DNA from 3 places in the Paenibacillus sp. FSL R7-0312 genome. Region 1 is predicted to be linked to each of the others. Evidence: riboswitches for the same ligand, from Rfam matches in the RefSeq annotation. Region 1 holds a riboswitch; each other region holds the start of a gene.
The links. Region 1 has a riboswitch for cobalamin ahead of MKX70_RS29940 (energy-coupling factor ABC transporter permease). Riboswitches for the same ligand answer to the same signal wherever they lie in the genome.
Positions count from the first base shown of each region.

Region 2: linked by a shared signal. The riboswitch ahead of MKX70_RS03355 (anaerobic ribonucleoside triphosphate reductase) and the one ahead of MKX70_RS29940 (energy-coupling factor ABC transporter permease) in region 1 are both predicted to bind cobalamin.
Region 3: linked by a shared signal. The riboswitch ahead of MKX70_RS00920 (S-layer homology domain-containing protein) and the one ahead of MKX70_RS29940 (energy-coupling factor ABC transporter permease) in region 1 are both predicted to bind cobalamin.

Region 1 covers NZ_JBBORE010000001.1:6,900,181-6,904,147, forward strand. The annotation lists gene cbiQ (cobalt ECF transporter T component CbiQ) at 1-221, opposite strand, end outside; gene MKX70_RS29935 (energy-coupling factor ABC transporter substrate-binding protein) at 218-514, opposite strand; gene MKX70_RS29940 (energy-coupling factor ABC transporter permease) at 514-1,278, opposite strand; cobalamin riboswitch at 1,554-1,748, opposite strand; gene MKX70_RS29945 (ArsR/SmtB family transcription factor) at 1,911-2,867, shown strand; gene MKX70_RS29950 (DUF6171 family protein) at 2,960-3,235, opposite strand; gene MKX70_RS29955 (alpha-N-arabinofuranosidase) at 3,249-3,967, opposite strand, start outside.
Region 2 covers NZ_JBBORE010000001.1:788,157-792,123, reverse strand. The annotation lists gene MKX70_RS03355 (anaerobic ribonucleoside triphosphate reductase) at 1-1,662, opposite strand, end outside; cobalamin riboswitch at 2,009-2,239, opposite strand; gene MKX70_RS03350 (MTH1187 family thiamine-binding protein) at 2,580-2,888, shown strand; gene MKX70_RS03345 (sugar phosphate isomerase/epimerase family protein) at 2,939-3,718, shown strand; tRNA gene MKX70_RS03340 (tRNA-Thr) at 3,801-3,872, shown strand.
Region 3 covers NZ_JBBORE010000001.1:210,245-214,211, forward strand. The annotation lists gene MKX70_RS00920 (S-layer homology domain-containing protein) at 1-1,894, opposite strand, end outside; cobalamin riboswitch at 2,088-2,276, opposite strand; gene MKX70_RS00925 (GAP1-N2 domain-containing protein) at 2,793-3,967, opposite strand, start outside.

The sequences.
Region 1 (3,967 bases):
TAGAACAGCAGCGCCGTTCCAAACAGCAACAAATAGGCGCGATAGGGAATTTTGGCATGCAGGATGCACCATGACATCATCCACAGCGTAATCACAATCTGCAGCACCGGATCCACTGTATAGGAGAGCAGGAACATCAGTGCCGCGAACGAGCTTTTCCACATGGGAGACAGCTGCCTTAAGGCATTATTATAAGAAAGGACATCAATTCGTCTGATCACTTCCTGATGCTGTTCTGCTTCGCCTGGCCTTGTTTCCCTTTCAGCAGCCCCAGTGAATATCCGATCACTCCGGCGCCAATCGCCGCCTGTAATGCGAACAGCATACTCTCCGTCTCACCCGGGATTTCGGTCAGCGGCTTGAACCAGGGTTCATATTCCGGGTTAATTTCTGTGATCACACTCTCGGCAGCATCATCGGCCCCGCCGAACTCCCCTTCTACGAACAACAGCGGCAGCACACACAACAGGACAACGGCCAGCAGCATCAACCCATTGTTCCATTTATTGCTCATTATGCATTTCCCCCTTTAACCTTGCGTTTCAGGAGCGACATTTCATTCGGACTGTACGATTTCAGCCAGTTCCACAATAATACGGTCAGCAGCCCTTCGCTGATGGCCAGCGGAATCTGCGTTACGGCAAAGATCCCTCCGAATTTGAGAAAAGACGCCAGGACCCCGCCATCCGCAGCCGGAAAAGCCACCGCAAGCTGGACGGAAGTCACTACATAAGTCATCAGGTCGGCAACCGCCGCCGCACAGAATAAGGCCAGCTTCTCTCGGTCCGGCAGCTTCATCAACAGCTTATAGACTGCATATCCGGCAAAAGGCCCCGCGACCGCCATCGAGAACGCATTCGCCCCGAGTGTAGTGATTCCCCCGTGCGCCAGAAGCAGCGCCTGAAACAACAGCACAATCGAGCCGATCACGCCCATCGGCAGCGGCCCCAGCATTACAGCACCAAGCCCTGTACCCGTAGGATGAGAGCTGCTTCCGGTAACGGAAGGCATTTTGAGCGCCGATAGAACGAACGTGAACGCCCCTGCCAGACCGAGCAGCAGCTTCAGCTCAGGATTCTCCTTGGTCATCGATCTAAGCCTGATAATCCCGAGCACAAAGAACGGTAAGAACGCCACCCACCAGAACACAGCCCAGCCTACCGGCAGAAACCCTTCCATAATGTGCATAGCCTGGGCCGTCCCAGGTTCATTCAGCAAAAAGAACACTGTAAATCCGGCAATCAGCGCCGCAAAACTCCAAAATCCGCGTTTCTTCATTTGTCAGCCTCCACGTTTCTTAAATATGGCAAACCAAAAAACTCCCGCCCTTCTGGGTGGGAGTGTATGTACGCAGGTATGATTCGATAGAGAGCACTGCCGTGCGCCAACAAAGGGCTCTGCACCCGGTCGCTCCGCATGGTCCGCTCAACGCTGTGTCTGCATAACATTGAGCCGGCTCTGATCTTGATCTTCAAGATTCCCTCCGGTTCTACAGGGGCACATCGCCTCATCTTATTAACCTATCCGTACACCGCTCCTATCCGCGTAGAGTCGTGGTGTGTGTAATCAAGGTAGGTCTCCTGGCTTGGAATACGGGCGCTGCATCCTTCGTCTTCCCCGGGATCTCCCCAAGTGACATCATGAAGTTCAGCTCTTCCTTACAGTGGCGGGACCGCTCGGGACTTGCACCCGATTCCCTGTTATCCCTTGCCTGATCCGGCAAGAGCACCTTGTTACATCGCTAATCCATCCTACATCATAGCGGAACAGGCTCTGCATGTCTGTGATAAAATTGGAGCGGCTGCGAGGCGCAGTATTCATTTGCTTGTTAGGCAATATTCATTTGCTTGTAAGAATATCATTTGAGTAATATAATTATTAACTATATAACCTGAACGTGGAGGCAGCACATGAAACTTGATCTAACCGAACAATCTTTACCCGTGTATGAAGCGTTATCCAGCGCTGTGCGCCTGCAGATGCTGCGGCTGCTGTCCGAACAGCCTATGAACGTCAAGGAACTGGCCGGGGCGCTGAAGCTCAGCAGTGCCATTATGACCATGCATGTGCGCAAGCTGGAAGCTGCCGGACTGATCCGCAGCCACATGGCTCCCGGGCGCAGCGGACTGCAGAAGATTTGTACACTGGCCGCCGAGAGTGCTGAGATTATTTTCCCCGGACAAGCCAGAACACAGCGCAGAGGCTACCGTAAGGAAATACCCGTGGGCCACTACTCTGATTTCCAGATTGAACCGACCTGCGGATTATCTACCACCGAGCGGGTAATCGGCAACTTTGACGATCCGCGGTATTTCTGGGATCAGGAGCGGGTGAATGCAGGCATCCTGTGGTTCGGCAAAGGATTCGTGGAATATAAAATCCCGAACTTCCTGCTGTCCAGCCAGAATCCTGAGGAACTGGTCATCACCATGGAGATTGCCTCCGAAGCCCCGTCCATCAATAATAACTGGCCCTCCGACATCACCTTCACACTGAACGGACAGCGGCTTGGATTCTGGACCAGCCCCGGCGACTACGGGGACAGCCCGGGCAAATACACTCCTTCCTGGTGGCCTGCGCTCACCAACCAATATGGACTGCTTAAGCAGCTGCGGATTACTCCGGCGGGCACGTTCATGGACGGTCAGAAGCTGTCAGAGGTTACGCTGGATCAGGTCAGTATCCGTGATAAACAGTGGACGTTCAAGGTTTCTGTGGAAGACGATGCGGAGCATATCGGTGGTCTTACCTTGTTCGGCAAGGGATTCGGCAACTACAACGAGGATCTGGTCTTTGAACTCTTTTATACAGATGCTGTTGAAGCGTCGGCAAATACCAGCCGGACGGAAGGACCCGGACAGGATTAGACAACAAACAGCGGCAGCAGGAGACCTTAAGATCAGGTCCCCCGCTGCCGCTGTTGCGGTTACGGTATTATTACTAGAGACAGCCATGCGGTTTAATCAGTCACAGGCTGCCACAAGCCGCCGCCCGGCAGCGGACAGCCGCGTGCCTTCAGCCGGGCCACGACCGGTATAATGCAGCCGCAGGCCGTGCAGGTCACGCCATCCTGCAGCTTAGGACAAGCTCTGCATAGAGCAACCCGCTCGGCATAGACTTCATCCGGGGCAGTGTTCCCCGGATTGAACATCGAAGAGGCCAGAATCCGGGCAATCTGCGCTTCCGTCACCTTGTACTCCTCCCGGCATCCCTTGCAGGCTGAAGTGGTTGTCATGCTGCTGTTCTCCTTACGCTTCCGGAGTAATTTCCAGTACAGTTACCGACATTGGCGGCAGAGTAACCGTCAGCGTATCTCCTTCAAGCTTGAAGCCGTTGAACGGCTGCGGTGTTACAGCTTCCGGCTGCTCGAAGGTATTGTGGGCATCGATGGAAGACCCGGCAAGTGTTGTGCCGCTTACGGCCGCTGACAGTCCAGCCAGTCCGCGCAGCTCCAGCGGCAATACTGCCGGTGCAGCGTGATTCAGGTTGCACAGGCTGACATGAATCACGCCCTCTGCTGTTACGGAAGCTGAAGCAGATACTTCAGGAATCTCTACGCCCTCATAGCTGTATACCGGGCTATCCACTGTCAGATCCAGCAGTTCCGCATCCTGATGTACTTTATACATATTGAATACATGATAGGTTGGAGTCAGAAGCATTTTCTCGCCTTCGGTCAGAATTACAGCCTGCAGCACGTTTACGGTCTGGGCAATGTTCGCCATCCGTACACGGTCGCTGTGCTTGTGGAAGATATTCAGGGTCAGACCGGCAACCAGCGCATCACGGATCGTGTTCTGCTGGTAGAGGAATCCCGGGTTGGTACCCGGCTCTACATCATACCAGGTGCCCCATTCATCGACGATCAGGCCCACTCTTTTCTCCGGATCATATTTATCCATAATGACACTGTGGCGGGTAACCAGCTCATCCATGAACAGCGCTTTCTTCAGTGTGGTGAAATATT
Region 2 (3,967 bases), 6.1 Mb from region 1:
GAAAGGAGCTTCCAGGCTAATCTTCTTGGCTGCGCTCAGGTCGTAATAGACCGGAATGTGGAATGAATTCGTATAGTATTCCCGGTCCGTTACACCCGGGATGGAACCGAGAACCTTGCGGTCTATCTTGGTGAATTTGCCGGAGAGACCTTCGGCAGGCGTGGCGAATAGAGTAATGTTCAGATTCAGCTGCTCGCTCTTGCGGTCGCAGTATTCGCGCATGTGGCGGACAATAGCCACTGCCTTGGCGTGGACTTCCATATCTTCGCCATGGTGTTTGCCGTACATAGCCTTCATGCACTCGGCCATACCGATGAACCCAAGGGACAGGCTACCGTGCTTCAGCAGTTCACCTACGCTGTCTTCCGGTGCAAGCTGTTCGCCGCCTTCCCAGACGCCTTCACGCATCATGAAATCGGAGGCTTTGGCTTTCTGGGAAGCCTGAATGCGGAACCGGTGCAGCAGGCCGTCCAGCGCAACGTCCATATAATGATTAAGATCTTCGAAGAAGCCTTCCTCGTCAGCGGCAAGGCGACGGCCGGTTACTGTGCCGTAGGCTAGTCCCAAACGTACGAGGTTAAGCGTGTTGAATGAAAGATTGCCCTTGCCGGAGCAGTGGTTGCGTCCGAAGCGGTCACCCAGAACACGTGTCCGGCAGCCCATGGTGGCAAATTCAGTATCCGGATCGGCTGGATCGTAGTACTGCATATTCAGCGGAGCATCCAGATTGGCGAAGTTCGGATACAGTCGGCGTGCAGAGCACTCTGCTGCTTTCACGAACAGCTCATAGTTAGGATCACCAGGCTGCTGGTTGACACCCTGTTTGCATTTGAAGATCTGAATCGGGAACACCGGTGTTTCTCCGCTGCCAAGCCCGTTCATCGTAGCAGTTAACAGGGAGCTGATCACCAGCTGGCCTTCCGGAGAGGTGCAGGTTCCGTAGTTGATGCTGGTAAAAGGAATCTGGCCGCCGGAGCGGCTGGACATGGTATTCAGGTTATGTACCATACTCTCCGCGGCTTGAAGCGTTTCAATTTCTGTCTCTTTCAGGGCGAAACGGAAGGCACGCGGATACTTCTCTTCCAGATCGCTGCGGGTCATAGTAACCTCGCCGAGCGCTTCTCCGGCGGTACCTTCCTCGAAATATTCCATTCCTTTGCGGAACAGCTTGGTGAAGGATTTAGTGACATAAGGCGCGAGATCGTAATCCAGCTTGTTGGCGGATACGCCGCCGTACTGGGCATTTTGCTGGGACTGGAAAATAATCGCCACCAGCGACATAGCCGTCATAATCGAATTCGGAGGGCGGACGCTTCCGTTGCCGGTATTGAAGCCTTCGCGGAGCAGACGTTCAAACGGGATGAAGATGCAGTTGGTTGTTCCGATGGCATATTGATCCAGGTCGTGTACATATACAACATTATCTTCAATAGCCTGCACGAGCTGTGGCGGCATCGTGAAATTGCGTGCGTACCACTTGGAATATTCACTACCGAATTTGCTCATCTTGCCGGAGAAGCTCTCCCCGTTCAAGTTGGCATTCTCGCGCAGCAGATCCAAATCCCGGCTGTCGATAATATCCCGTCCCAAATGAATAACTTCTTCCAAAAGAACCTCCTGTACAGCTTGTCCTTCGTTATATCGTTTCTCCAGCAGCGTCATTGTATAGCTCTCTCCTCTCGGTATCATAAGCGTGAAGCATGTGCTCCAAGACATCAGTAAAAAGACATCTCCAGCCGGGAAGGCGGGAAATGCCCGAATGCGTAATGCAAATATCCGGAAGCGGAAATTTGCCGGTGGTCTTTGTGAAATATACGTAAAGGGGTATAGGGCTTGTTGTCTATGCTTATGTATAACCCGTTCTTGTACATTCCGCAGAAGCCGATACCTGAGAACGATACTCTATCGTCCTCAGGTATCGGCAGCCTCTGGCCCGATTAACGGAAAGGCTAACTCTGCTCGTGCAGGCCGCATGCGGGCACCTCGCCTGTTCCTCGCAGGAGTCTGAATGGTGCCACAGAAACAGGCAGGTCTCCTGGCTTCCGGTATGCCCTCCGGCGCCTTCCCGAGGGGCCTCGCAGCCCCTTAGTGGCTTGTTGCCGGTGGATGCTGCTCCAGCGGCATCTGGCGGCTGGAACATCCGGTTACAGTGGCGGGACCGCAGCGGTTTTGCACCGCGTTTCCCTATTAAGTCTCCTCTCGATTGAGAGAGTGAAACACCTGTTTCTACTATATTTTGTTGTTGTTTAATAAACGTAACTCAATATATTGTGTTTGTAAATGTTTTTTTACAATCCCGCGCGGGGAGCGGGTTCCGCAGGTTTACTCACAGATGATCCACAGTTAGTCCACAGGTAATCCACAACTTTCCTGTGGATATGGCCTTAAATGAGTCATAAATTGTCCCAAAAGATGCCACAAAGACTCCATAAATAGAGTGCGTCTAATCCTGGTAATTTTACGGGGGAGATAGTAATAGAGAGGGGGGTCTGTGGTTATTTGTGGGAGGGGCGCTGAAGGGTTACAATTAAGGAGTAAGGAAAGAGGAGACTCATCAAACTTGCAGGAGGGATTTCATAATGGCGATTGGTGAAGTGACCGTTATTCCGATTGGCACTGGCAGTACCAGTCTCAGCAGCTATGTGGCCGATATGCAGCGTGTGCTGCAGACCGTGGAGGGGATTACCTATGAGCTTACTTCGATGGGGACTATTATTGAAGGACCGGTTGCACGGATTCTGTCTGCAGTAGAAGCGCTGCATGAGTCGCCTTTTACTTCAGGAGCACAGAGAGTATCTACCTCGCTTAAAATTGATGACCGTCGTGACAAGTCTTCTACGAGCCGCAGCAAGCTGGAATCCGTGGAACGTAAGCTGCAAGGAGAGTAAGGAGTACCTGTAGTTGTAATCAGATTCAACCTATAAGGAGCGGATCTTTCATGGCAAAGGCCTCACAGCAAATCGGAATTCAAATGTACACACTGCGTGACCAGACAGAGCGCGATTTCCTGGGTACACTGGGCAAAGTGGCGGAGATGGGATACCAGGCGGTAGAATTCGCCGGTTATTTCGGCGTGTCTGCAGGAGAACTGCGCCGTACATTGGACCGGTTGGGTCTTGCTGCGCCTTCGGCGCATGTGGGCCTGGATTTCAGCAGTCTGGATAACATGGAACGGGCGTTAGCCAAAGAAATTGAATATGCGAAGGAACTTGGACTACAATATATGATCACCCCTTCGGCACCGCTTCCGCAGAACCCCTCGATGGAAGATGTGACGGCGGTGATTCCCTTCTTGGAGAAGGCCTCCGCGATGGTCCGTGCAGCAGGCCTGCAGTACGGGTATCACAACCATGATTATGAATTTGCGGAGGTAGACGGCAAAGCAGTCATCGATATATGGCTGGGGCAGATTCCTGCTGAGCATATGTTTGCCGAGTTTGATCTGGGGTGGGTATACAGGGGCGGGGCCCGGCCGATTGACTATGTCTCGCGTTATGCCGGGCGTGTTCCGCTGGTCCACATTAAGGATTTCGGGGCAAATAATGAAGAGACTGACCTCGGGAAAGGGCAGGTTGATTTCGCTAGCGTCTTCGACAAGGCAGAGGAAAGCGGAATTCTGTATTATATAGTAGAGCAAGAGGCTTATGCCGTGTCGTCGCTGGAGAGTGCTAAGCAGGCGCTGGAATATTTCCGCGGGTTGGGGCTTATGCAGGGATAGGAAGAGGTAATAGTCAAAAAGGGTTGCGTTTTCTGCTGAAAGAGTTATAATATTTTTTGTTTGGCAGGGGCAATCCTTTTAAGCTGGTGTAGCTCAGGGGTAGAGCAACGCACTCGTAATGCGTAGGCCGGGGGTTCAATTCCCTTCACCAGCATCCGTAAGAACTCAATAGTGGCGCGGCTTTCCGGGGTTTTGGGGGTCGCGTTTTTTTATTTATTCATCCGATCGTCTACCGGCCCGATGCTTGCT
Region 3 (3,967 bases), 6.7 Mb from region 1:
CCTTCGCTTTGTTCACTGCTCCATAATACCACGCATCCGCCTTAACATCACTGAAACTCTGGGTTGACGATGCCGCAGACGGCTCATTTCCAGTCAATCTCAGCAGCAGTGCCGCAAATTCAGCGCGGGTAATATTCTGCTTCGGTGCGAACACGAGGCTGCTCTCACTGACGCCGTCCATCAGCTTGCGGTCATAGGCCGTATACACGGACTCCAGCGCCCAAGGCGAGATTGACTTCACATCGGTAAAAGCAACACGGTTAGCCGCAGCAGAAGCCACGGTCAGCGGCTGCGAATAGCGGACTACCGCAGGTGTGCTGTCCTTGAGATATCCGGTAACGGTAATTGTATATTTATTCGCTGGCAGGCCGCCGGCAACAACAGCTGAACCCGCAGCATCCGTAACAGCAGTTTTACCGCTGATAGATACCTGAACCCCTGCGGCTGCTGAGGATACCGGGTCGGAAGTGAAGGTCGCTTCATTCCATACCCACTGCTTTTGAGTTACTTTTACAGTAATATCTTGTCCAGGCTGCGGCTGTGCAGGGGAGACCGTCACGGACTCTACCACCTGTGTGTTATCCCCGCCATAATAGACAAGCACGCGGTCATTCTCCGCAAGAAGGAAATCACCCATGCCTACACTTGGATAAATCCATGCTCCACCACGCGCTACAACATACATCCATCCGTCATAGCCGCCAAAAGCACCTGCAGTCACGCCGCCAATTCCCGTCACATAATTACCCGCTTCATTGACCAGGGCCACCTTCTTCGCCGCCGCTGCCTTCTCCAGGGCTTGAAGTACATTTCCAGCATATACAGTGCCTTCTGCCAGGGTTCCATTAGGGCCCTCAATGGCAACAGACACACTAACCTGAGGACTTTTCACAGGTGAATTGCTAAGATCATAGAGCTTGCTGCCTGTGCTGAAAAGCTTGTAAGCTACCAATGCTTCCAGCGCCTGCTCTGTCGAGAGCTGATTGTAGCTTCCGCCCGCTGTATGAGCGAACCCGCCGCCTGCTGCACTGAAGCTAAGGAGCTTACTGACAAGGTTCACATTGTTTGCGGTATACTCCGCTCCTGCCGGGTCAATCCCAAAGGAAGACAGTCCAATAATGGCTTGAGCGACACTCTCGCTACTGTCACCATAGCCGCCGTTCTTGTCCTGTGCAGTCGCCAGCCAGGCTGCCGCCCGCTGACCCGCGGTATTGGCTGCCGGATCATCCTTATGTCCTGCCAGCACCGTAAGCACCATCGCTGTCATGTCCGGATCACTAGCCCCCGTAGTCAGGGTGAAGCCTCCGTCAGTATTCTGTTTGGACAGGATCTCAGCCAGCAGTTTCGCCGGCGTCCATTTGGCATTGTCAGGCATAGTATAAGTTCCGGAATCAAGCGCCAGCAGTACGTAGGCTGCGTTGTTCAGCGTCTGGCCGGTAATTTTATCGTTATTGTAGAGCTTCTCAATCAGGTTGTAGCCGGCGACATCTGCCGGATTCCCGCCAAGCGCCCTTACCGCAAGCGTAATCCGCGCATATTCCGTAGCTCTGGCGTAAACACCCTTGGCTGCGGCTACTTTACTCTCAAGCGCCTTTAAATAACTATCCGGAACCTTGTAGCCCGCCTGCGCAAGGCCGATGGCCTGCCAGTCGGACTGGACTCCGGCCTTCAGCACAAACTCCGAAGTGGCATAGACTGCCTCAGCTACATTAACTGCTGTGCCTGCCGGTTGAGCTGAGGCTGTATTCGCGGCATTCAAGCTTAACTGGGCTGATGCGGTATCACTCTGGGCAAAAGCCTGTCCTGCCGGAGCCACGGATGCCCCCAGAACCGCGAACATCATGACAACGATCAGACCCAGCCGGATAAACTTAGATGATAGATTGTTCTTCATTGCTTGACCTCTTTCTGTGAATAGAATGGTATAGATGAATCCTGCGTCCTCCGCTGATGCGGGTGCAACATAAAGACCGCCCTGTACAGGGCGGCCGGGGAAGGATATAATACATGCGGCTGAAATGAGGATTCCCTACACACAGCCCCTGCTTATATTTGCACCTGTTCCGCATTCTTACCCCCGAAGAATAGAAACAACAACGAAAAAGGCAGGTCTCCTGGCTTACGCATCATTGCTTCCCCCGCCTTCCCATCCGATCATCAGACAGTGGCTTCTCAGGAGTCGCTCCGCATTTACAGTGGCGGGACCGCACCGGACTTACACCGGCCTTCCCTTTTAAGCAGATTACTCTCGTAGAACCGGCATGGCTATCTGTTGCATGACAGCGCCTATTTCTACGGAAATCCGCACCTTTTTCCAAAGCTTATTAAATTTTAATATTCTCAAACAATCATATCTACTATTCCCCTGTATGTCTATAGACAAGCTGCTTCAATTATAGGCAGACCCTGCCCCTTCCACACAAAAAAGCCTGAACAACACTTGCCGCATTCTCCCGGCATATCGTGCTGTTCAGGACTTAAATAGTGATTCTTCCGCTTCCGGCAAGAGCCAGAAGCTTGTTGATTGTATTATGTACAACAGAATGGGAATAAAAGACGGCGATAAGGCATTCTGCTGTATTTCATACAATTGATTGTGGAATATACCCCTGATAGGCTCAGAAATCCGGAATCTAATGCATCAAATACAATAGAACGCATAATAGGGCTGATTATTCCGGATTTGAGTGTATAAAATACAATGACCCCTCTGCCAACTTTGGCGGCAGCACCGTTGATGAAATGCCGGACTTCTCTTACATCCGGCTTCGCCAATTCAGGCTCTCACTCAATCATTCCGCATCCGTGTCCGGGCTGGCGGAAGGAGTGGGGTCGGTGCCGGGTGTAGTCTCCGGAGTAGTGCTCGGGGTACTTCCCGGAATGCTCCCCGGACTAGCCTGTAGCTTCAGCGTATAGATTCCGGCGGTGATCATATCATCCGCGGCCAGCTTCGCGCCAGGCTCCAGCTCCACCGTCACTTCATATACGCGCGCAGGGATTCCTGCGCCCGATGCACCCGCTGCCGGGGAGGCCTCGGCTGCTTCCCCGTTCGCGCCGCCGTCAACCCCGGCGCCTGCCTCACCAGTGCCGCCGCTATTCCCAGCGGCGGCATTTCCACTCGTGCCGCCGTCATTCCCTGCGCCTGCTTCACCAGTACCGCCGCTATTTCCAGCGGCCCCATCTCCGCCGCCGTCAGTCCCCACGGCTCCCTCATCAGAGCCGCCGTCAACTCCGGCGGCCAGGCAACTGCTCGCAGTTGCTACAACCTTGTAAGTGTCCGCAACGTTATTACCGGACATCACAATGATCTCCGCCGGGTTGAAGGCGGAGCAGTCCGCCACAGCGGCAAAGCTGAACACCAGCTTGACGCCTGCTTCGTCGCTGCTTGCATCCCCGCCAGCATTCCCAGTGCCTTCCGTTCCGCCGCTTTCACCCCCGCCTGCGTTCCCGGCGCCTTCCGTTCCGCCGCCTTCACCCCCGCCAGCGTTCCCGGTACCTTCTGTTCTACCGTTTTCGGCCCCAGTGCCCGTCCCGGCACCTGCCACTCCGCTGCCAACCAGCCGTACAGAGACAGGGGCTTGAACTTGCCCATCCGAATTCTTGATATCGCCCCGAACCGGGCTCACCGTCGGCTGCGGTGCAGCGGTATCCGCATCCGGCCGCAGCCAACTGATGGCGATGATGGCGATGATCAGTACGATCCCAAGCACGCTGCCGGAGATCAGGATCTGAAATCGGCTGCGGCTGACCCACCGCGCCAGCGGCGAAGCCAGCTGGGAGCGGGCTTCATTGTAGACATTCTGCATGGCGGGCGTTGCGGCCGAGCTATAGCTTTTGCGGAAATCGCGGTTCTTGAACGCCTCGCGGTCGTTCTTCAGGAAATACTTCAGCACCGCCCGCCGGTAATTCGGCCACAGCTTCTTGCTCGAGATGGTGAACAGCCGGTTATGCTGCGACCAGGCCAGGA